Regions from separate parts of the Ciceribacter sp. RN22 genome, predicted to be linked through region 3. Evidence: predicted binding sites of a transcription regulator. Region 3 holds the regulator's gene; each other region holds the start of a gene.
What was found. The regulator LexA, encoded in region 3, represses DNA repair genes until DNA is damaged. The targets are predictions, from matches to a motif close to TGTTCNNNNTGTGTTCNG.
Positions count from the first base shown of each region.

Region 1: a site for LexA is predicted at 5,111-5,128, ahead of recA (recombinase RecA). Genes of this name have one in related genera too.
Region 2: a site for LexA is predicted at 1,489-1,506, ahead of dnaE (DNA polymerase III subunit alpha). Genes of this name have one in related genera too.

Region 1 is NZ_JAMXLD010000001.1:2,186,782-2,194,653, reverse strand. Features, by position in the region: gene NHF53_RS10760 (flagellar biosynthetic protein FliO) at 1-99, opposite strand, end outside; gene cckA (cell cycle histidine kinase CckA) at 378-2,978, shown strand; gene NHF53_RS10750 (pseudouridine-5'-phosphate glycosidase) at 3,112-4,038, opposite strand; gene NHF53_RS10745 (carbohydrate kinase family protein) at 4,067-5,011, opposite strand; gene recA (recombinase RecA) at 5,255-6,343, shown strand; gene alaS (alanine--tRNA ligase) at 6,500-7,872, shown strand, end outside.
Region 2 is NZ_JAMXLD010000001.1:1,457,179-1,465,050, forward strand. Features, by position in the region: gene NHF53_RS07275 (lipoprotein-releasing ABC transporter permease subunit) at 1-601, shown strand, start outside; gene NHF53_RS07280 (ABC transporter ATP-binding protein) at 616-1,305, shown strand; gene dnaE (DNA polymerase III subunit alpha) at 1,738-5,226, shown strand; gene NHF53_RS07290 (L,D-transpeptidase family protein) at 5,257-6,501, opposite strand; gene NHF53_RS07295 (DNA polymerase IV) at 6,779-7,872, opposite strand, start outside.
Region 3 is NZ_JAMXLD010000001.1:1,804,022-1,811,893, reverse strand. Features, by position in the region: gene pdhA (pyruvate dehydrogenase (acetyl-transferring) E1 component subunit alpha) at 1-856, opposite strand, end outside; gene NHF53_RS09010 (septum formation initiator family protein) at 1,001-1,321, opposite strand; gene eno (phosphopyruvate hydratase) at 1,468-2,742, opposite strand; gene kdsA (3-deoxy-8-phosphooctulonate synthase) at 2,919-3,767, opposite strand; gene NHF53_RS08995 (VOC family protein) at 3,767-4,663, opposite strand; gene lexA (transcriptional repressor LexA) at 4,880-5,593, shown strand; gene NHF53_RS08985 (ComEC/Rec2 family competence protein) at 5,574-7,872, opposite strand, start outside.

The DNA.
Region 1 (7,872 bases), 380 kb from region 3:
CAGCCAGAGCACGATGAACAGGCACAGGAGCGCCAGGCTGACACCCAGTGCCGCGACCAGGAAACGATTGCCGTAAGCGGCGACGAGTTCTTCGATCATGTCGGCCCTCCTTTTTCCCGCTTTGTGGCAGAAGACCGCCGGCAGCGCAATGCGATCACCGGGCAGCGTCCTCCCGCAGGCGCTCGCGAACAATCCGGTTGCCCGGATGTTCTGCGTCAAATGCGGCTTTCCTGTGGGATTGCCTGTGTATGGCAGACCTCAAACTGTGGGGGCGGAGCTTTTTGCCGTACCTGCAACTTGCTAAACATGGCAGAAAGGTCCGATTCTGCCGATCTTCACGAGTAGGCGGATTGTCGGGCGGTAACGACGAGGCGTTCATGACGAGATTGCAACAGGCCGGCGAAAGCGATGCGCCCTTGGTCGACCGGGGTAACCGGTCCGGTGCGGCCATACGCATCATCGTGTTGGCGGTCGTGCTGCTCGCCGCCGCGGTCGCCTTCGTCCTCTTCAAGGATCAGCTCGAGAACGAATTCGTCCTCGGTATCCTCGGCGTGCTGGCGATGATGGGAATATTCTTCCTCGTCTCGGCGATGATCGGCTTCGTCGCCGTGATGCCGCAGTCGCAGTCCGACACGCTGGCCCGCAGCTTTCTCGCGAGCCAGCCAGAAGGTACGCTGATCACCGACGACAACGGCCGCATCGTTTTCGCAAACGCGGCCTACGGGCGGATCACCGGCGCCAGGAAGTCGACCGAAGTACAGACGCTGGAGGCTCTGCTCTCGCGCCATCGCGAATCGAGCGAGGCACTCTATCGGCTCGCCAACGGTTTGCGCACGGGCCGCGAGGGCTATGAGGAGTTTCGGCTCCTGAAGCCGCTCGGTCCGGTGACCGGCAACGGCTCCGGCGCCCACTGGTATCGGCTGAAGGCGCGGCTGCTGCCGCTCGAAGGCAGCGCCAAGGTGCTGCAGATCTGGCAGATCACCGACATCACGTCGGAGCGCGAGGACCAGGAGCGCTTCTTCAAGGAACTGCAGCACGCGATCGACTACCTCGATCACGCGCCGGCGGGCTTCTTCTCGGCCGGGCGAAAGGGCGAGATCTACTATCTCAATGCGACGCTCGCCGAATGGCTCGGCATCGATCTCACGCAGTTCTCGCCGGGTTCGCTCACCGTCGCCGAACTGGTCGCGGGCGAGGGAATGGCGCTCATCGAATCGGTACAGGCGGCGCCCGGCTCGACCAAGACGGAGACCTTCGATCTCGACCTGCGCTGCGCCAACGGCCAAAGCCTGCCGGTGCGGCTCATCCATCGCGTCCGTGCCGCCCGCGACGGTGCGCCGGGCGAAAGCCGCTCGATCGTGCTGGCGCGGCGGGACGACCACAGCGGCGACCAGTCGGCATCGATCGCCTCGATGCGGTTCACGCGCTTCTTCAACAACACGCCGATGGCGATCGCCTCCGTCGACGGCGAGGGCCGAATTCTCCGGACCAACGCGCCCTTCCTCAAGCTCTTCTCGGACCTCGTCGGTCGCGACGACGTCGATCGCGGTGCGAGCCTCGACGTGGTTTTCCACGAGAGCGAACGCGAACGTTTCAGCCAAGCGCTTGCCGCCGCGAAGAACCGTCAGGTGGATATCGCGCCGATCGACAGCCGGCATCCGAACAACGAGACGCGGCATTTCCGTTTCTACGTCAACGCGGTCATCGACCAGAGCGACGAGGCGCCGGAAGAGGCGGCGATCGTCTATGCGGTCGACGTGACCGACCAGAAGGCGCTCGAAACCCAGATGGCGCAGACCCAGAAGATGAATGCGGTCGGAACGCTCGCCGGCGGTATCGCCCACGACTTCAACAACGTGCTGACGGCGATCTTGCTTTCCTCCGACCATCTCCTGCTGCAGGCCCGGCCGTCGGACGCGAGCTTCGCAGACCTGATGGAGATCAAGCGCAACGCCAACCGGGCTGCCGTGCTGGTGCGGCAATTGCTCGCCTTCTCGCGCAAGCAGACGATGCGCCCGTCGGTGCTGAACCTCACCGATGTCATCGGCGACCTGCGCATGCTGGTCGACCGCCTGATCTCGGGTACGGCGGTGAAGCTCCAGGTCGACTACGGCCGCGACCTATGGCCGGTGAAGACGGACCTTTCGCAGTTCGAGCAGGTGCTGATCAATCTCTGCGTGAACGCGCGCGATGCCATGCCACAGGGCGGCACGATCACCATTTCCACCCGCAACATCACGGCGGAGCAGGCCGCTGCCTACCACTACCGTGAACTGCCTGCCGAAGAGTTCGTGCTGGTCGAGGTGGCCGACACCGGAACCGGGATCGCGCCGGAGATCATGGAGAAGATCTTCGAGCCCTTCTTCACCACCAAGGAAGTGGGCAAGGGGACGGGGCTCGGTCTTGCGATGGTCTACGGGATCGTCAAGCAGTCCGGCGGCTACATCTATCCCGAATCCGAGGTCGGCAAGGGAACCGCCTTCCGTATCTTCCTGCCCCGGCACGTGGCCGAGATCGCGCCTGTTCCCGCCGGCGGCGAGGCCGGAGCCGCGGATACCGAAGCTCGTCCGGCGGCGGTTTCGGAGCCCGCCGACCTCACAGGCAAGTCGGCGGTCGTTCTCCTCGTCGAGGACGAGGAGGCGGTGCGACGCGGCGGCAAGCGCATGCTGGAGACCCGCGGATACACGGTGCACGAGGCCGGCTCGGGCGTCGAGGCGCTCGACATCATGGACGAGCTCGACGGCGCCGTGGACATCGTCGTCTCCGACGTCGTCATGCCGGAAATGGACGGACCGACGCTGCTGCGGGAACTACGCAAGAAATATCCGGACCTGAAATTCATCTTCGTCTCGGGCTATGCCGAGGACGCGTTCGCCCGCAACCTGCCGGCCGACGCGAAGTTCGGCTTTCTGCCGAAGCCGTTCTCGCTGAAGCAGCTCGCCGTTGCGGTTCGTGAAATGCTGGACGGGGACGACTGAACGGCGACGTTTCGGTGTCGCGCACGCATCGGCAGGTCGTGCGAGATGACAAGGGAAGAAGAGGATCAGGCCGGCGAAAGACTGACGTAGCGGAATGTATCTCCCGCTACGTTAGCTATGATCGCGAGGGTGCTCAGTCGTTCATCGCGACGGCGATTTCCGCAGCGAGGCGGGCATTGTTCTCGACCAGCGCGATATTGGTCTTGAGGCTGCGGCCGGCGGTCAGATGGAAGATGTTGTCGAGCAGGAACGGCGTCACATCCTTGCCCGTCACCTCTTCGCGCTCGGCACTGGCGAGCGCGCGACCGATATAGATCTCCATCTCCTCGCGGGGGATTTCGTGTTCCTCCGGCACCGGATTGGCGATCAGCATGCCGCCCTCGATGCCGAGTTGCTCGCGCATCCGCTGGAAATTGGCGATGGCCGCGGGGCTGGAGAGCGAGAGCGGGCTACGCAGGCCGGAATCGCGCGACCAGAAGGCGGGAAACTCCTCGCTGTCGTAGGTGACGACCGGAACGCCACGCGTTTCCAGGAATTCGAGCGTTTTCGGAATGTCGAGGATCGCCTTCGGACCCGCGGAAACGACGATGACCGGCGTGCGGGCGAGCTCTTCGAGGTCGGCCGAGATGTCGAGGCTTTCCTCGGCGCCGCGATGGACGCCGCCGATGCCGCCAGTGGCGAAGACCGAGATGCCGGCACGGCTTGCAGCGATCATGGTCGCGGCCACCGTCGTTGCGCCGCTGCGGCGTTCGGCGAGCGCGAAGGCGATGTCGGCGCGCGAGAGCTTCATGACGCCGGTCATCTGCGCAAGCGCCGCGATCTGTGCGTCCTCGAGGCCGATGTGCAGGATGCCGTCGATGACTGCGATGGTCGCCGGCACGGCGCCCTTCTCGCGAATGATCGCTTCGACGCTGCGCGCCATCTCCAGATTGCCGGGGAAGGGCATGCCATGGGTGATGATCGTCGATTCCAGCGCCACGATCGGCGCGCCGCGGACCTTGGCGGCGGCGACTTCCTTCGAATAGACGATCGGCAGCAGGGGCGAAATGGCTTTGGTCATGGGAGGTTCCGGGTTTCGAGACTGCAGGTCATGACAGGATTTTCGCGTCCGGCACAAGGGGCATATACGAATTGGCGAGATCGCGGGAGAGGTTTTCCGCGGTTGCGTGCGGCGAGCGAAGGGTAATGGCCGCAAGCGCGGCTCCGTGACGCAGTGCCTCGCCGAGGCTGCAGCCTCCGATGCAGGCCGAGATGACGCCGGACGCAAAGGCGTCGCCGGCGCCGGTGACGTCGACCACGCTGTCGAGCCGCGGCGGCGAAAGGATCGCTGTTTCTGTCTCGTCGAACGCGACGACGGCTTCGGCGCCGCAGGTGACGACGCCGCCCTTGAGACCCTTTTCCCGCAGAAGCGCGGGCCAGCCGGCGGGATCATCGGGGCGGGCGCCGGTGAGGGCCTCGGCCTCCGCCGCGTTCATGAACAGCATGGTGAGGTCGGTGAAGCAGGGCAGCAGACGCACGACCTTCGCCGGCGAAATCGCGATCGCGAAGACCGGCAGGCCACGCGCGGCGGCGGCATCGGCAAGCGCTGTGAGCGTCTCCGCCGGCAGATTGGCGTCGCAGAGCACGTGGCGTGCTTCGCCGAGCGCGGCGCGGAAGGAGAGGGTGCGGGTACGGCGTGGCCCGAAGAGGTCGTAGAGCTCCATATCGGCAAGCGCGATGACGAGATTACCGTCCGCCTCGAGGATCGCCGTGTAGCTCGGCGTGGCGCGATCGAGAAAGACGACCGGACAATCGTCGATGCCGACGCGGAGGGCTTCGGCCGAGACGGCGATTCCTGCCGCGTCACCGCCGCGCGGCGCGATCAGCCTGACCTCGTGGCCGAGCCGGGCGAGATTGCGGGCAGCGTTGAAGCCGCCGCCGCCCGGTTCTTCAAACCAGCGACCGGGATTGCTCGCCCCCATGACAGTCGTGCCGGCGATCCGTCCGCGGCGGTCGATGTGGGCGCCGCCGACGACGAGAAGGGAACCACTCATGCGCGCTTCCCGGAGCATTGCGGGCGCGACGAATCGCAAGCGGCCGCAGGTGCGGCGAAAGCACGGCGGGGCATGAGCGACGGTACACGGTACGTCGCCTGAAACATAAAGTGAACATCCTGCGAAGTCGCAAGTCTATTCAGCAGGTTGAACAGGGATTGCCAGATGAGAACAAAACGTGTACGCATGGTCCGTCGGCTGCTTCATTGCCTATGCGGCTTCAATAACCTAAAGGTGGATCGAATGGCACAAAATTCTTTGCGGCTCGTAGAGGACAAATCGGTGGACAAAAGCAAGGCACTTGAAGCGGCACTTTCGCAGATCGAGCGAAATTTCGGCAAGGGCTCGATCATGAAGCTCGGCGCGAACGAGAGCGTGGTCGAGATCGAGACGGTTTCCACCGGGTCGCTGAGCCTCGACATCGCGCTCGGCATCGGTGGCCTGCCGAAGGGGCGCATCGTCGAGATTTACGGTCCCGAAAGCTCGGGCAAGACGACGCTCGCACTGCAGACGATCGCCGAATCGCAGAAGAAGGGCGGTATCTGCGCCTTCGTCGACGCCGAGCACGCGCTCGATCCGGTCTATGCCCGTAAGCTCGGGGTCGACCTGCAGAACCTCCTCATTTCACAGCCTGACACCGGCGAACAGGCGCTCGAAATCACCGACACGCTGGTGCGCTCGGGCGCGATCGACGTGCTCGTCGTCGACTCGGTCGCCGCACTCACGCCGCGCGCCGAAATCGAGGGCGAGATGGGCGACAACCTGCCGGGCATGCAGGCCCGCCTGATGAGCCAGGCGTTGCGCAAGCTCACCGCCTCGATCTCCCGCTCGAACTGCATGGTCATCTTCATCAACCAGATCCGCATGAAGATCGGCGTGATGTTCGGTTCGCCGGAAACGACGACCGGTGGTAATGCGCTCAAGTTCTACGCCTCCGTTCGCCTCGACATCCGCCGCATCGGCGCCGTCAAGGAGCGCGAGGAGGTCGTCGGCAACCAGACGCGCGTGAAGGTCGTCAAGAACAAGATGGCGCCGCCCTTCAAGCAGGTCGAGTTCGACATCATGTACGGCGAGGGCGTCTCCAAGACCGGCGAACTCGTCGATCTCGGCGTCAAGGCCGGGATCGTCGAAAAGTCCGGCGCCTGGTTCTCCTACAACAGCCAGCGGCTCGGTCAGGGACGCGAGAACGCCAAGACTTTCCTGCGGGACAATCCGGAGCTTGCCCAGGAGATCGAGATGGCGCTGCGCCAGAATGCCGGGCTGATCGCCGATCGTTTCCTGCAGAATGGTGGTCCGGACGCCGGCGACGGTGATGGTTCCGCGGACATGTGATCCGCAATCATTTCAACGACCGACAGAGCGCCGGTCCGATATCGGAAGATGTCGGGCCGGTTTTTTTCCGTGCGGCTGGACAGTGCCGGTCACGGACGATAAAAGCCTTTGGTTTTTAGGCTTTGGCCGGCATCCGGCAGCAATGAAGGGCGTGACATGAGCGGCGTAAATGACATCCGGTCGACTTTTCTCGATTACTTCAAGGCAAATGGCCATGAAGTCGTGTCGTCGAGCCCGCTCGTGCCGCAAAACGACCCGACGCTGATGTTCACAAATGCCGGCATGGTGCAGTTCAAGAACGTCTTCACCGGCCTCGAGCAGCGTCCCTACAAGACGGCAGCAACCGCGCAGAAGTGCGTGCGCGCCGGCGGCAAGCATAACGACCTCGACAATGTCGGCTATACCGCGCGTCACCACACCTTCTTCGAGATGCTTGGCAACTTTTCTTTCGGTGACTACTTCAAGGAGCGGGCGATCGAGCTTGCCTGGAACCTGATCACCAAGGAATTCGGGCTTGCCAAGGACCGGCTCTGCGTCACCGTCTACCATACCGATGACGAGGCGTTCGGCCTGTGGAAGAAGATTGCCGGCCTTGCCGACGAGAAGATCATCCGCATCCCGACTAGCGACAATTTCTGGGCGATGGGCGATACCGGCCCCTGCGGCCCGTGCTCAGAGATCTTCTACGACCACGGCGACCACATCTGGGGCGGCCCTCCCGGGTCGCCGGAGGAAGACGGCGACCGCTTCATCGAGATCTGGAACCTCGTCTTCATGCAGTACGAGCAGATCACCAAGGAGGAGCGCGTCGACCTGCCGCGGCCGTCGATCGACACAGGCATGGGCCTCGAGCGCATCGCAGCCGTCCTGCAGGGCCAGCACGACAACTACGACATCGACCTCTTCCGCGCGCTGATCGAGGCTTCCGTCGAACTCACCGGGGTCAAGGCCGAGGGCGAGCGTCGTGCCAGCCACCGCGTCATCGCCGACCACCTCCGTTCGTCCGCCTTCCTGATCGCCGACGGCGTCCTGCCGTCCAACGAGGGCCGTGGCTACGTGCTTCGTCGCATCATGCGCCGCGCCATGCGCCACGCGGAGCTTCTCGGTGCCCGCGAACCGGTCATCTACAAGCTCCTACCCGTGCTCGTGCAGCAGATGGGCCGGGCCTATCCCGAACTCGCACGCGCCGAGGCGCTCATTTCCGAGACGCTGAAGCTCGAGGAAACCCGCTTCCGCAAGACGCTGGAGCGCGGCCTCAGCCTGCTGTCGGAGGCCACGGCCGATCTTTCGAAGGGCGACAGTCTCGACGGCGAAACCGCCTTCAAGCTCTATGATACCTACGGCTTCCCGCTCGATCTCACGCAGGACGCGCTGCGCAACCGCGGCATCGGCGTCGATCTCACCGGCTTCAACGACGCGATGCAGCGCCAGAAGGCGGAAGCCCGCGCCCACTGGGCGGGTTCCGGCGACAAGGCGACCGAGGCCGTCTGGTTCGAGCTCAAGGAGAAGTTCGGCGCGACCGAATTCCT
Region 2 (7,872 bases), 350 kb from region 3:
CAATGCCGAGGGCATCGTCCAGTCGATCGAGCTTTTCGTCGCCGATCCGGACCTCGTCGACGAGCTGCGGCCGAAGGTCGAGGAAGCGGCCGGGCGACAGATCTTCATCACCGACTGGCGCCAGCGCAACCAGACCTTCTTCTCGGCCCTGCAGGTCGAGCGCAACGTGATGTTCATGATCCTGACGCTGATCGTGCTCGTCGCCGCGCTCAACATCATCTCGGGCCTCATCATGCTGGTGAAGGACAAGGGAAGCGACATCGCGATCCTGCGCACCATGGGTGCGACCGCCGGCTCGATCATGCGCATCTTCTTCATGACCGGCGCGGCGATCGGCGTCACCGGCACCTTCGCCGGGGTGGCCCTCGGTGTCGTCGTTTGCCTCAACATCGAATCGATCCGCGGCTTCTTCTCCTGGGTCAGCGGCACGGTGCTCTTCGATCCTGAACTCTACTTCCTGAGCCAGCTTCCGGCCGATATGAACGTCGGCGAGACGATGTCTGTCGTCATCATGGCGCTGACGCTCTCCTTCCTGGCGACGCTCTTCCCCGCCTGGCGCGCCTCGCGGCTCGACCCGGTACAGGCCCTCCGCTACGAATAAGGATGCCGCTTTCCATGGCCACCGACAAAGTCCTCGCGCTTACCGGGATCGATCGCAATTACGGGCAGGGCGAGACGCTGCTGAGCATCCTGAAGGGTGCCGAATTCAGCCTCGAGAGCGGCGAGACGGTGGCGCTTGTCGCCCCGTCGGGAACGGGCAAGTCGACGCTTCTGCACGTCGCTGGCCTGCTCGAGCATCCCGACGCCGGCGAAGTCGTGATCGGCGGGGAAGCCTGTTCGGGGCTCTCCGAGGACCGCCGCACCGCCGTGCGGCGGCGCTCGATCGGCTTCGTCTACCAGTTCCACCACCTGCTGCCGGAATTCTCTGCCCTCGAGAACATCATGATGCCGCAGCTCATCGCCGGGCTTTCCATGGCCGAGGCCAAGGAGCGCGCCGCGCAGCTTCTCGATTACATGCGGATCGGCCACCGTGCCGATCATCGTCCGGCGGAACTCTCGGGCGGCGAACAGCAGCGTGTGGCGATCGCCCGCGCCGTCGCCAACGCGCCGCTCGTGCTGCTCGCCGACGAGCCGACCGGCAATCTCGACCCGGAGACGGCATCCTACGTCTTCTCCGCTCTGCGTGCGCTGGTCCGCCAATCGGGGCTCGCCGCGCTGATTGCCACCCATAATCACGAACTGGCCCAGCGCATGGACCGCTGCGTGACGATCGTCGACGGCAAGATCGTCGATTACGCGGTCTGAGACGCTTCCGGACGGCCGCGGCGATGACGGCCGCGGTGCCGGCGCAAACTGCCGCCAACGTTCCCGCTCCTTTGTCTTCGCCCGGCGAGAGCCCCTGCAGGGGCGCGCCGTAGTCGCGTTACCCCTATGTTCCCGCGTATTCGCGTCGTTGATGGAACCATATGACCCTTTTTGGGTTGACAAAGGAACAAAGAGGGAACAAACTAAAAACATAACGAGTAAGGAGTGAGCCATGACTGATGTTTTCCGTGATGTCGCCGCATTCGCCTCGATCCTCATGTTCGTCACCGGCTTGTCGGTGATCGTCTCGGCGATTTGAGGTTCCTGCGCCTATCCTGTAGAGAGTGACCCGTATCCGGCCGACAAGGCTGGACTTCCCTGTCGGGGCGATCGAAAATCGCACCGATTCATCGGATGCGGGTAATGACGGATATGGGCGAAGCAGTTGACGAGGGCGGGCGCGAGGCAAGTTCGCCGGGTTTTGTGCATTTGCGCCTGCATTCGGCCTATTCGCTTCTCGAAGGCGCATTGCCGCTGAAGAAGATCCTCCGGAAGGCTGCCGCCGACGGCCAGCCGGCGATCGCGATCACCGACACCAACAATCTCTTCGTCGCGCTCGAATTCTCGCAGTATGCCGTCGGCGACGGGCTGCAGCCGGTCATCGGCTGTCAGGTGTCGATCGACATGGAGGATGCCAGGGATGACAAGCGGTCGTCTCATGCTCCCGCCAGATATCCGGCGATCGTGCTGCTCGCGGCGAACGCGGCCGGTTACGAGCGGCTCGTCGATCTCGTCAGCCGGGCCTATCTGGAAGGCGAGGGGCACCAGGCGGTGCATGTCACTGCGTCATGGCTGGAGGAACGCGGGACGGAGGGGCTGATTGCCCTGACCGGAGCTTCGGGCGGGCCAGTGGACGTCGCGCTTTTGGAAGGACACAGCGCGCAGGCGGAAACGAGGCTTTTGACGCTGAAGCGGCTTTTCGGCGACCGGCTCTACGTCGAGCTGCAGCGCCACGGCGACTACGATCGTCGGCACGAGACCAGGATGGTTCAGCTCGCCTACCGTCATGAACTGCCGCTGGTTGCGACCAACGAGGCCTTCTTCCTGACGCGGGAGGATTACGACGCGCATGACGCCCTGATGGCGGTCGCCCACAATGCGATCGTCTCCGACGACAACCGCTTCCGCCTGACACCTGACCACTATCTGAAGAGCCGGGCCGAGATGCAGGCGCTCTTCGACGATCTGCCGGAGGCGATCGAGAACACCGTCGAGATCGCCATGCGCTGCTCCTTCGTGCTCGGCACGCGCAAGCCGATCCTGCCGCGCTTTGCCGGCGTCGGTGCCGATCCGGAGGAGGCGGAGAAGGCCGAGGCGGAGGAACTGAGGCGGCAGGCGGTCGAGGGCCTCGACCGGCGGATCGCGGCGCTCGGAATGGCGCCGGGCTACGAGGAGAAGGATTACCGCGAGCGGCTGCAATTCGAGCTCTCGATCATCGAGCGCATGAAGTTCCCCGGTTACTTCCTGATCGTCTCCGACTTCATCAAGTGGGCCAAGCAGCATGACATTCCGGTCGGCCCGGGCCGTGGTTCGGGTGCGGGCTCGCTGGTCGCCTATGCCCTCACCATCACCGACGTCGACCCGCTGCGCTTCTCGCTGCTCTTCGAACGCTTCCTCAATCCGGAGCGCGTGTCGATGCCGGACTTCGACATCGACTTCTGCCAGGACCGGCGCGAAGAGGTGATCCGCTACGTCCAGAAGAAGTACGGCCGCGAACAGGTGGCGCAGATCATCACCTTCGGTTCGCTGCAGGCGCGCGCGGCGTTGCGCGACGTCGGCCGCGTTCTGGAGATGCCCTACGGACAGGTCGACAAGATCTGCAAGCTGGTGCCGAACAATCCGGCGAACCCGACGCCGCTCTCCAAGGCGATCGAGGAGGAGCCGAAGCTGCGCGAGGAGGCGGAAGCCGAGCCGGTCGTCGCGCGCCTTCTCGACATCGCCCAGAAGATCGAGGGCCTCTACCGCCATGCATCGACCCATGCCGCCGGTATCGTGATCGGCGACCGGCCGCTGTCGAAGCTGGTGCCGATGTATCGCGATCCGCGCTCCGACATGCCGGTCACGCAGTTCAACATGAAGTGGGTCGAGCAGGCGGGCCTCGTCAAGTTCGACTTCCTCGGCCTGAAGACGTTGACGGTCCTGAAGACAGCGGTCGATTTCGTCGCCCGCCAGCGCGGCGTCACCGTTGATCTCGCGTCGATTCCGCTCGACGACAAGGAAACCTACGCGATGCTCTCGCGCGGCGAGACGGTCGGCGTGTTCCAGGTTGAAAGTGCAGGCATGCGCAAGGCGCTGATCGGCATGCGGCCGGACTGCATCGAGGACATCATCGCGCTGGTGGCGCTCTACCGCCCGGGCCCGATGGAGAACATCCCGGTCTACAATGCCCGCAAGCACGGCGAGGAAGAGATCGAGTCGATCCATCCGAAGATCGACTATCTCCTGAAGGAAACGCAGGGCGTCATCGTCTACCAGGAGCAGGTGATGCAGATCGCCCAGGTTCTGTCGGGCTATTCGCTCGGCGAAGCCGACCTCCTGCGCCGCGCCATGGGCAAGAAGATCAAGGAGGAGATGGACAAGCAGCGCGCCCGCTTCGTCGACGGCGCAGTGAAGAACGGCGTGTCCAAGAACCAGGCGGACATCATCTTCGACCTGCTCGCCAAGTTCGCCAACTACGGCTTCAACAAGTCGCACGCCGCCGCCTACGCGATCGTCTCCTATCAGACGGCCTACATGAAGGCGCATTACCCGGTCGAGTTCCTCGCCGCGACCATGACCTACGATATGGCCAACAGCGAGAAGCTCAACGACTTCCGCCAGGATGCGGGGCGCCTCGGCATCAAGGTCGTCCCACCGTCGGTCCAGACCTCGTTCCGTCATTTCCAGACCGGCGACCGCTGCATCTACTATGCACTCGCCGCCATCAAGGGCGTAGGCGAGTCGGCCGTCGACCACATCGTCGAGGTCCGCGGCGACAAACCCTTCGAGAGCCTCGAAGACTTCTGCCTGCGGATCGATCCGAAGCAGATCAATCGCCGCGTCTTCGAAAGCCTGATCTGCGCCGGTGCCTTCGACTGCTTCGGTCACGACCGGGCGGAACTGATCGGCGGGCTCGACCGCATTCTCGGCTATGCGCAGCGCGCGCAGGAGAATGCCGTCAGCGGCCAGTCCGACATGTTCGGCGCCGGTGGCGCGACAGGACCGGAGAAGATCGTCTTCCCGGCCTACACCCCCTGGCTCGCCTCGGAGAAGCTGCACCGCGAATTCCAGGTGCTGGGCTTCTACCTCTCCGCCCATCCGCTCGACACCTACCGGTCGCTCCTCGAGAAGATGCGCGTCCAGACCTTTGCCGATTTCTCCGCTTCGGTGAAACAGGGGGCGACCGCCGGACGCCTCGCCGGCACGGTGACGGGGCGCCAGGAACGCAAGACCCGCACAGGCAACAAGATGGGCATCGTCACGTTTTCGGATTCCTCCGGCCAGTTCGAGGCCGTCCTGTTTTCCGAAGGCCTGAACCAGTACCGCGACCTCCTGGAATCCGGCAAATCGGTGGTCATCACGGTCGCCGCGGAAGAGCGGCCCGAGGGTATCGGGCTCAGGATCCAGACGGCGCAGTCGCTCGAAGAAAAGTCGCTGCAGATGCAGAAGGCGCTACGCGTCTATGTCCGCGATTCCGGTCCGCTGAAGGCGGTCGCCGCCCATCTCAACACGAAAGGCGACGGTCTCGTCTCCTTCGTCGTCATCAAGGAAGACGGCCAGCGCGAGATCGAGGTCGAGCTTTCGGAAAGATATCGCATCTCGCCCGAGATCGCGGCAGCGCTACGCTCGGCGCCCGGCATCGTCGACGTCGAGCTGGTGTAGCCGCCGCCGTTTGGCGACAGCGTGACTGGGTCAGCCGCGCGGTACCTCGCGCGTCACGGTGATGAAGTCGGTTCCGTCGCCGGTCTCCGGCCCAACGCCTGCGTCGGAAATGGTGATCGAGCTGCCTTCGCCGAGCATCGGCTCGATCTTGCGGCGCACCGCGTCGGGGATCGAGATGCGGTCGAGCGTCTCCGCAAGCGTCGGCGTGAGCTCAGCGGCCACGGGGGCTTCGATGCCGAGGCGCTTCATCGTCTGACTGGAGAGATGGTTCTCGAGCGTGACACCACGCCATTCGGCGCTGCCGGCGAGCATGTCGACATGCGTCGCCTCGATGAAATGGGTGCCGAGCGGCTTCTGCGGATCGGCGATCGAGACCGCAGCCTCGAAGACCGGTTTGAATTTCTGCCGCACCATGATCTGGCCGAGCGGCGGTGCACCCTTTCCGGCGCTTGCATAGATTCGGGTCAGGAATTCGGGCGACAGGATTTCGCCCCTGGTTTCCAGTCCCTTCCACCGCTTGTAGCCGTCAATGGCCGAGATCGTCTGTCGGCCGAGATAGCCGTCGACGGGACCGGCGTCGAAACCGAGCTCGGTGAGCATCGCCTGCACGTCCATCAAGGTCTCGCGCTGGCCGCGCCGGGTGATGAGGATGCGTACCGGCGGAATGTCGGCGAAGACGTCGGCTGACTGCACCGGGCTCGTCGCCTCCTTTTCGACCATGGCGACCTGCACAGGCCTCCGTCCCGCCTCGATGGTGGACGGCCGCAGTTCGGCATCGGAAAGCAGCTGTCCTTCATCGATCGCCCTGCGCGGCTGAAAGAGCGTCGCGTGCCGGACAGGCGCCGGGGTGACCGGTTCGTCGGTGATGATCACGTGGGCGCCGCGCTCGGTCATCTGGTAGAGCGCTTTGGCGAAGGCGCGCGGCAGCCGCACACAGCCGTGCGAGGCCGGGTAGTTCGGCACGCTGTTCGATTCGTGGAGCGCGACGCCGGACCAGGTGAGCCGCTGCATCCACGGCATCGGAGCGCTCGAGTATAGGTTGGACTCGTGGTAGCGCTGCTTCTCCAGGATCGAGAAGATGCCGGATGGCGTCGAGTGTCCGGGTTTGCCGGTCGAGACATGGGAGGTGGCGACCACCTGGTCGCCGTCATAGACCGTCAGGCTCTGTTCGGCCTTGGACACATAGATCTGCAGCGAGCCGCCGTCCCCAGCGAGACTCTGGGAGGCAAGCGTTGTCGCGGAAAGCAGACACGCGACGTGCAGGAACTTCAGCATGCGATTTCGTCCTCAACGCGAAACTGACCGGGCGAGTATTGATGCAGGTCTCTATAATAACGGCTGAAGTTTAAGGAAAGTTTTCTTCTTTGGACGGTGCCGATCACAAGTTTGTGTGGCTCCGGTCGTCGCATGACACGATGTCCGGGGCGAATGCCGGTCGTTATCGCCCGACCGACGGAACCGCACTTCCGCAGCCGCAGAAGCCGGTGCTGCAGCGGCCCGCGCGGCGTTCGGGAACGTTCGGCATTCCCCGGCACCTGCGCGCCTGGGCGTCCTACTTTCGCCGCCCGAAGGTGTAGCCGGTCTCGACCGTCGACTTGCCGAACTTGTCGCGCAGCTTGTCCATTGCAGCCTCGGCGGCGGCTCGTCGGCCGGCCTGCCGGTCGACGAGGTCCGGCGGGTCGGCGACAGAGGCTTCCTTGAGGTCGGTGACGCCGATGCCGATCAGCCGGAAGCGCGTGCCGTCCGTCTCCTTTTCGAGCAGCGTCAGGCCGGTGCGGAAGATGCGGTCGGCGAGCTGGGTCGGATCCTCCAGGCGCCGGTTGCGCGTGCGGCCCTTGAAGTCCGCCGTCTTGAGTTTCAGGACGACGGTTTGTCCCGATATTCCGTGCTTCTTCAGCCGCCAGGCGACCTTTTCCGAGAGTGCCCGCAGGTGGATGACGAGATCGTCGTGGCGGCTGATGTCCTCGAAGAATGTGGTTTCGGCGGAGACGCTCTTCGCCGCCTCGTTCGGGTGGACATCGCGATCGTCGATGCCGCGGGAAAGCCTGTAGAGCCGCTGGCCGATCGAGCCGTAGCGGCGCATGAGATCGGTTTCCTCCATGCTCTGCAACTGTCCGACGGTGCGGATGCCGTCGCTTTCGAGCGTCGTCGCGAAGGCCTTGCCGACACCCCAGATCGTCGTCACCGGGCGCGGAGCGAGGAAATCCAGCGCCTCCGCCTGGCCGATCACGGAAAAACCGCGCGGCTTCTGCAGGTCGGAGGCGACCTTCGCCAGAAACTTGCAGTAGGAGAGGCCGACGGAGACGGTGATGCCGACTTCCTGCTCGACGCGGCGGGCGAAACGGGCAAGCACGCGTGCCGGCGGATCGTGGTGGAGCCGCTCGGTGCCGGAAAGCTCGAGAAAGGCCTCGTCGATCGAGAGGGGTTGAACGAGCGGGGTCAGTTCCTCCATCATCGCCCGCACTTCGCGTCCGACGCGGGCGTATTTCTCCATGTCCGGCTTGATGACGACGGCCTGCGGGCAGGCCTCCAGCGCCTTGAACATCGGCATCGCGGAACGCACACCATGGATGCGCGCGATATAGCAGGCCGTCGAAACCACGCCACGCTTGCCGCCGCCGATGATCACCGGCTTGTCGGCGAGTT
Region 3 (7,872 bases):
CCTCGTCCTTCGAGCGGTATTTCGCCGGGTCGGACATCGAGTGGCCGCGGTAGCGGTAGGTCAGCATTTCGAGGATGACCGGCCCCTTGCCGGAGCGGACATAGGCCGCAGCCTGCTCGGCCGCAGCCTTGACCGCGCGCACATCCATGCCGTCGACCTGGATGCCGGGAATGCCGAAGGAGACGCCACGCTGCGAGAAATCGGTCTGTGCCGAGGCGCGCGAGACCGCGGTGCCCATGGCATAGCGGTTGTTCTCGATCACGTAGATCACCGGCAGCTTCCAGAGCTGCGCCATGTTGAAGCTTTCGTAGACCTGGCCCTGGTTGGCGGCGCCGTCGCCGAAATAGGCGACCGAGATATTGCCGTTCTCGCGGTACTTGTTGGCGAAGGCGAGACCGGTGCCGAGCGACACCTGCGCTCCGACGATGCCGTGACCGCCGTAGAAGTTCTTCTCCTTGGAGAACATGTGCATCGAGCCGCCCTTACCCTTGGACAGCCCGCCGCGACGGCCGGTGAGTTCGGCCATGACGCCGCGTGCGCTCATGCCGCAGGCCAGCATGTGGCCGTGGTCGCGATAGCCGGTGATGACCTGGTCGCCTTCCTTCAGCGCCATCTGGACGCCGACGACGACGGCCTCCTGGCCGATATAGAGGTGACAGAAGCCGCCGATGAAGCCCATGCCGTAGAGCTGGCCGGCCTTTTCCTCGAAGCGGCGGATGAGGAGCATTTCGCGATAGGCGTCAAGCTCACTCTGGCGGTCGAATTCCGCAACCAGCCCTTCGGTCAATTCTTTCTTTGCGGCAGACTTGGTCGTCGGCTTACGACCGCTCGCGGTCGCAGGTTTTCGCGGCGCCATTCGTCCCTCCCTAGGTGTTGTCGAATTTACGTCGGCGCGAAGGATAGGCAAGAAAGCGCGCGGCCGCAATGCCAGAAATGCATGGCTCGCATTCACGACATCATATTGAATTATAATTGAAAACAGTAATTAACTGGATTTCGGTTAATTTATCTGATCGTTGAAAATCACGATCTCGTCAGGGCGCGATACGTTGAGCTGGTAGCGCGCCTTCTCATCGATCATGTCGCGTTCGAGCGAACCGTCGCTCAGCAATTCGACCTGCCGCTCGAGCGACTTGCGACGCGATACGAGTTCAGCCAACTCGGCATCGCGCTTGAACCGCAGCTTCTCGAACTCCTCCGCTGCGATCAGCCCGCGATCGCCATGGATCGAATGATAACCGAAATAGGAGAGGAATGCGACGGTCACGAGCGGAAGGACGAAGCGTCCGAGTTTCCGGTTCTTGTGCTGCCTGGTCCACATCGAGCGAGCCCTGATACGCAAAACGATTTTCGATCAAACTAGCGGCGATTGCTTAATCGATCGTTGACCATAACGGGTACGCGGAAAAAAGTTGGCCCGCACCCCTTTGCGGGACACGGGCCAATCAGCGTCTAGAAGCTCGAACGTCAGCCGCGCAGGATCGACGAGCCGGCGTAACGGGCCTGCGGACCGAGCATTTCTTCGATGCGGATCAGCTGGTTGTACTTGGCGAGCCGGTCGGAGCGGGCGAGCGAGCCAGTCTTGATCTGTCCGCAATTGGTGGCAACCGCGAGGTCGGCGATCGTCGAATCCTCGGTTTCACCCGAACGGTGCGACATGACCGCCGTGTAGCGGGCCTTGTGCGCGGTTTCGACAGCGTCGAGCGTCTCGGTCAGGGAACCGATCTGGTTCACCTTCACGAGGATCGAGTTCGCGACGCCCATGCGGATGCCATCGCGCAGACGCGAGGAATTGGTGACGAAAAGGTCGTCGCCGACGAGCTGGCACTTGGAACCGATCTTGTCGGTCAGGACCTTCCAGCCATCCCAGTCGTCTTCGGCCATGCCGTCCTCGATCGAGATGATCGGATACTTGGCGGCGAGTTCGGCGAGGTATTCCGCCATGGCTTCCGGCTCGAGCGTGCGGCCCTCGCCTTCGAGCACGTACTTGCCGTCCTTGAAGAACTCGGTCGAGGCGCAGTCGAGCGCAAGATACATGTCCTCGCCCGGACGATAGCCTGCCTTCTCGATCGACTTCACGATGAAGTCGAGGGCGGCCGGCGCGCTTTCGAGGCCCGGCGCGAAACCGCCTTCGTCGCCGACATTGGTGTTGTGCCCCTGGGCGGCCAGTTCCTTCTTCAGCGTATGGAAGACTTCCGAGCCCATGCGGACGGCATCGCGCATCGTTTCGGCGCCGACCGGCATGATCATGAATTCCTGGAAGTCGATCGGGTTGTCGGCATGGGCGCCGCCGTTGATGATGTTCATCATCGGGACCGGCAGCACATGGGCGTTCGGACCGCCGACATAGCGATAGAGCGGCAGGCCGGAAGCTTCCGCGGCGGCCTTGGCGACGGCGAGCGAAACGCCGAGGATGGCGTTGGCGCCGAGGCGCGACTTGTTCGGCGTACCGTCGAGCTCGATCATCACCTTGTCGATCTGGATCTGGTTTTCCGCATCCAGCCCGCCGACCGCGTCGAAGATCTCGGTGTTGACGGCCTCGACGGCGCGCTCGACGCCCTTGCCGAGATAGCGGCTGCCGCCGTCACGCAGTTCGACCGCCTCATGCGCGCCGGTCGAGGCGCCCGACGGAACGGCTGCACGGCCCATGCTGCCGTCTTCCAGATAGACGTCGACCTCGACGGTCGGATTGCCGCGGCTGTCCAAAATTTCGCGGCCGATGATGTCGGTGATTGCAGTCATGAGCGCCTCCCTGGTGCTGGGTGGGATTGAGGATGGCGCCTGTCTTAATCGAAGACGGGAAAAATACAATGCACGCAGTGTGACATCGCCGGCCCGGCGGCCGGAAAGAGGAGGCGGCAACAAAAAGCGCCGGCTCCACCGGGGCCGGCGCTCTATATAGACAATGCCTTGCGGAATCAGGCGCCCTTGGCGACCGCGTCGAAGGCGAGCAGTTTTTCGAGGAGTCGCGGCATGTCGTTCAGCGGCACCATGTTCGGGCCGTCAGACGGGGCATTATCCGGATCCTCATGGGTCTCGATGAAGAGGCCGGCAACGCCGACGGCAACCGCGGCACGCGCCAGCGTCTCCACGAATTCCCGCTGCCCGCCGGTCGAACCGCCCTGCCCGCCGGGCTGCTGCACCGAGTGGGTGGCGTCGAACACCACGGGCGCGCCCATCGCCGCCATGATCGGCAGCGAGCGAAAATCCGAGACCAGGGTATTGTATCCGAAGGAAGCGCCACGCTCGCACAAAAGCACGTTCGGATTGCCGCTTTCGGTGATCTTGGCGAGCACGTTCTTCATGTCCCATGGGGCGAGGAACTGGCCTTTCTTGACGTTGATGACCCGACCGGTCTTCGCGGCAGCGACCAGAAGATCGGTCTGGCGGCAGAGGAAGGCCGGGATCTGCAGAACGTCGACGACAGGGGCGACGATCGCGCATTGCTCCTCGGTGTGGATGTCGGTCAGCACCGGAAAGCCGAATTCCTTCTTGAGATCGACGAAGACTTCCATCGCCTTTTCGAGGCCGATGCCCCGCTTGCCGGACAAGGACGTGCGGTTGGCCTTGTCGAAGGACGACTTGTAGACGAGCCCGATGCCGAGCTTGTCACAGATCTCCTTGGTCGCACCGGCCATCATGAAGGCATGATCGCGGCTTTCCATCTGGCAAGGACCGGCGATCAGCGAGAAGCGCTTGGAATTGGAGAAGACGACCTTGGCGGCACCTTCGCCGACGACGACTTCGGAATTGGTCGGATTGCTCATCAAACTTCCTCGAATACGAAATGCGCGCCCTGCCCCGCTTCACGCGGCACGATCAGGCGACCATCCTTGCGTGCATGGCGAACGCCATTAGCAGCCAGCAAGCGTTCTGTCACGCCGATATCGACTGTCCGAAAGACGATCGCCGCCCCCATGAGCCCACGCCCGGCATTCGGGGCGTCGAGCCCGAAATAGCCGGTGAGACCGGCAGGTGTCAGCACCTCGATCTTCGCGTTTGCCGAAGGGACGACGAGACCGAAGGAATGCGCCTCGATCTCTCGCTGGTGGAAGACGGTTTCCAGCACCTCCTGGAAGTCGGAGGGGTTTTCCTCCGTCAGCACGACCGCCGAGACGCCCGTCACGCCATTGTCGTGGCGTTCGAGCGCCGCACGATCCGCCGGCAGTGGATTGACCCGTTCGCAGGAGAAGAGGAGAAAATCGGGCGCGCGCAGGTCCGCGGCGAAGGCAAGCCTGAACGAGGCCGTCGCCTCGGTGCCATCCGGCAACCTCAAGGGCCGCGAAAAGTGCAGGATTTCGCCCGCGGAGAGGCCGTGCTCGGTATAGATCGCATGGTCCGCGGCCGCATCCGTCGAGGCAACCGCTATTCCCGACAGTCCCTCGCCGTCCGACATGCGGAAGCGGAAGGCGCGGTCGCGGGCGACGAAGACGTTGCCTTTGCGGGCGGCCTCTTCGCACGCCTCCCGGCTCGCCACGGCGAGTGGCTCCAGATAGGTCTTGTCGGAGAAAAAGACGCAGGCGTTCTCGGTGCCGAAGGGATGCAGCGCATCGGCGGCGACCGTGAAGCCGAGCACGCCGAGCCGCTCGCGCGCAGCCTTCAGCCCGTGCACGGGCAAGACGATGTGATCGACGCCACGCGGCGCCTCGATGGCAGTGGACATTCCGCTCCCTCCTTGTCGGTCACGTTTGATGTGCGCGATTTGCCTTCCCTTTGCAAGGCGAACCAGCCCCCGCCCGGCAGCAGCCCGGAACGGGTGGATGCACGGGAAAAATGCGCCGGAGCTCCAATTGCTTACCAATATTTAAGTACTTGCGGAACACATATGGAACAGATAGTGTATGTTCTGGATTTGTTTCATACGACGGGGCTCTGGATCATGCTGACGCGCAAGCAACAGGAACTGCTTCTCTTCATTCACGAGCGGATGAAGGAATCGGGCGTGCCGCCGTCGTTCGACGAAATGAAGGACGCGCTCGACCTCGCCTCGAAATCCGGCATCCACCGCCTCATCACGGCGCTCGAGGAGCGTGGCTTCATTCGGCGTCTGCCGAACCGGGCCCGGGCGCTGGAGGTGATCAAGCTGCCGGAAGCCTATTCCTCCAGCCTGCAGCCGCGGCGGGGTTTCTCGCCGAGCGTGATCGAGGGAAGCCTCGGCAAGGGACAGCCGGCGCCTGCCGCCAAGCCGCCTGCAGAGGAGCGCTCGAGTTCCGTCGCCGTCCCCGTCATGGGCCGCATCGCGGCCGGCGTGCCGATCTCGGCGATCCAGCACAACACCCACGAAATCACCATTCCGGCAGAGATGCTCGGTTCAGGCGAGCACTATGCGCTCGAGGTCAAGGGTGATTCGATGATCGAGGCCGGCATTCTCGACGGCGACACGGTCATCATCCGCAACGCCAGCAACGCAACGCCCGGCGACATCGTCGTGGCACTCGTGGATGACGAAGAGGCGACGCTGAAGCGCTTCCGCCGCCGGGGCGATTCGATCGCGCTCGAGGCTGCGAACCCGGCATACGAAACCCGCATCTTCGGCCCCGATCGTGTCAAGATCCAGGGCAAGCTCGTCGGTCTCATCCGCCGCTATCACTGACCTGTGCCATGGGAGCGCGCTTCGCGGGCTGTTCGTCGGCGAAGCTGCCGGTTCGCCAATCGTAAAGGCGATGCCGCTGCCACGGCCTGTCGAGAGTGGTGAACGCCGTGCGCTGGCGGATGTCCCGATCGTCGTAATTTCCAAGATAGAACTCGGTTGCGCCCATGCGCCGTAGCGCTTCGGCATCGATCATCCTCGCGCCGGAGCGGCAGACGCCGAAGGGTGGACGACGCGGCGTAATCACGAGGTCGGCGACGTCACATGCGACGCCGAGAAGTGCCTGATCCTCGACCGTCGCGACGCGCCATCCTTTCTCAAGCCGTGCGATACACCAGGACTTTCCGGTGCAGCGGAAGCGGCCGGGGATCGCCGCTTCGAACTGCCGCCGCATCGTCTCGCGAACGGTCCGGATCTGTCCTGCGGAAAACCGGTCCGTTCCGGTCGCCCGGACTTCGGTGACAGGATCGTCTGCGCTGCGGAGCGGGCCGAGATGATCGGGACGCGCAAGCGCGTGCTGCCATTGGGAGAAGAGGAAGTCCGCCGGCTTGCTGCGGTTGGTCGCAATCGTCCTGCCGTCGACAGCGGGCAGCCCCGCCAGCCGTCCGTCCTCCGAGACGATGAGGTCGGCGGTGTCTTCCGCCGGCAGGAGGATCGCAAGCCCGATCACCGCGGCAAGCACTGCCGCACCGATCCAGCGCAGCCGCGTATGCAGCAGGGTGAGCAGCAGGAGCCCCGTGGAGGCGAGCGGCAGAAACCAGTCCCCGAACCGGCCGAAGGATGTCCCCTCGCTCCAGCTCGCAACCGTGGTCGCGATCACGATGACGATCTCGAGGCCCTCGCCAGCGAGAATTAGAAAGGGCGTATCGAGGCCGAACGGCATGAGCAGCATTGCCGCAAGCGCCGCCGGCATCACCACCACGGAGATGATCGGCATTGCCGCGAGATTCGCGACGAGACCGTAAGGTGCCAGTCGATGGAAATGGGCGACGGCGAAGATCGCCGTCGCCAGTCCGCCGATCAGCGACGTCACGAAGGTGCCCGCCGCGAAATTCCACAGGAAGGAAAGGATCTTCCGACCGGGGAAGTCCGGCGCGTAGCGCGATTGCCGCGCTGCACCCCGTCGCCAGCCATCGTAGCCGGCAATCAGTCCTGCGGTGGCGGCAAACGACATCTGGAAGCTCGCACCGAGCACCTGTGACGGCCAAACGGCGACAATGACGATCGCCGCCAGTGCGAGGTTGCGCAGGCTGATCGCCGGGCGGTCGAACAGGACGGCAACCAGCATGATCGCCGTCATCAGAAAAGCGCGGATAGCGGAGACCTGCGAGCCGGAGATCATCAGGTAGAGGAAGGTAGCGGCCAGCGCGGCCATGGCAGCGATCTTCTTGATCGGCCAGGACTGGGCGATTGCCGGCGAGAGGCTGAGCAGCTTGCGCAGGCCGACAAAGAAAATGCCAGCGGCAAGTGCCATGTGGAGGCCGGAAATCGCTGTGATGTGCGCCAGTCCCGAAAGGCGCAGCGCCTCCGTCGTCGCCGCCGACATCGATCGCCGGTCGCCGGTGAGGATCGCGGCGGCAAAGCCGCCGGCGTCGCCCGGAACTGTTCTCCTGATTCGCTGCGTGATGTCGTCGCGGACGACAAGAAGCGTCTGCTCGGCCGCCTCCCACCATGCGCGGGCTCCGGTCGCCGGCGCCCCCTCCGCACGCGTCGGCGCTCCAAGAAAGTAGCCTACTGCGCCGATGCCACCAAAGTAGCTGGCGAACGAAAAGTCATCGAGACCGGGCAAGGCAGGGCCGGAAGGCGGCGACAGCCGCGCTCTGCCATGCAGCCTCTCACCGAGCGCAAACGGCTCGTGGCGGGCGCGGGTCATGAGCACGACCTCTTCCGGTGCTCGCCTGATCGCAGGCTCCGCCGTCGCTTCGACGCGCACCAGATAGCGCCAGTCGCCGCCCGCACCCGCCTCCCGCCGGAGCACCCGTCCCGTCACCTGCGTCGTGACCGGTGTGTCGAGAATGACCGTCTGCAGCCTGCGGACCTCGGCATCGGCAAGCAGCATTCCGGCGGCACAGAGCGCCAGCGCCGACCATGTCCGATATGCAGCAGGTCTGCCGAAGCGCGACAGCACCGCGAAGACGGTGGAGACCGCCAACAAAAGCATGGGTGCTGCAATCGGCAAGGTCAGAGGTAAGGCAAACCAGATGACAGCGCCCACCCCGAGCGCGACGGGCACGAAGAGGAAGATATGCCCGAACGCCTCCTCGCGACCGATCGCCGCGCGG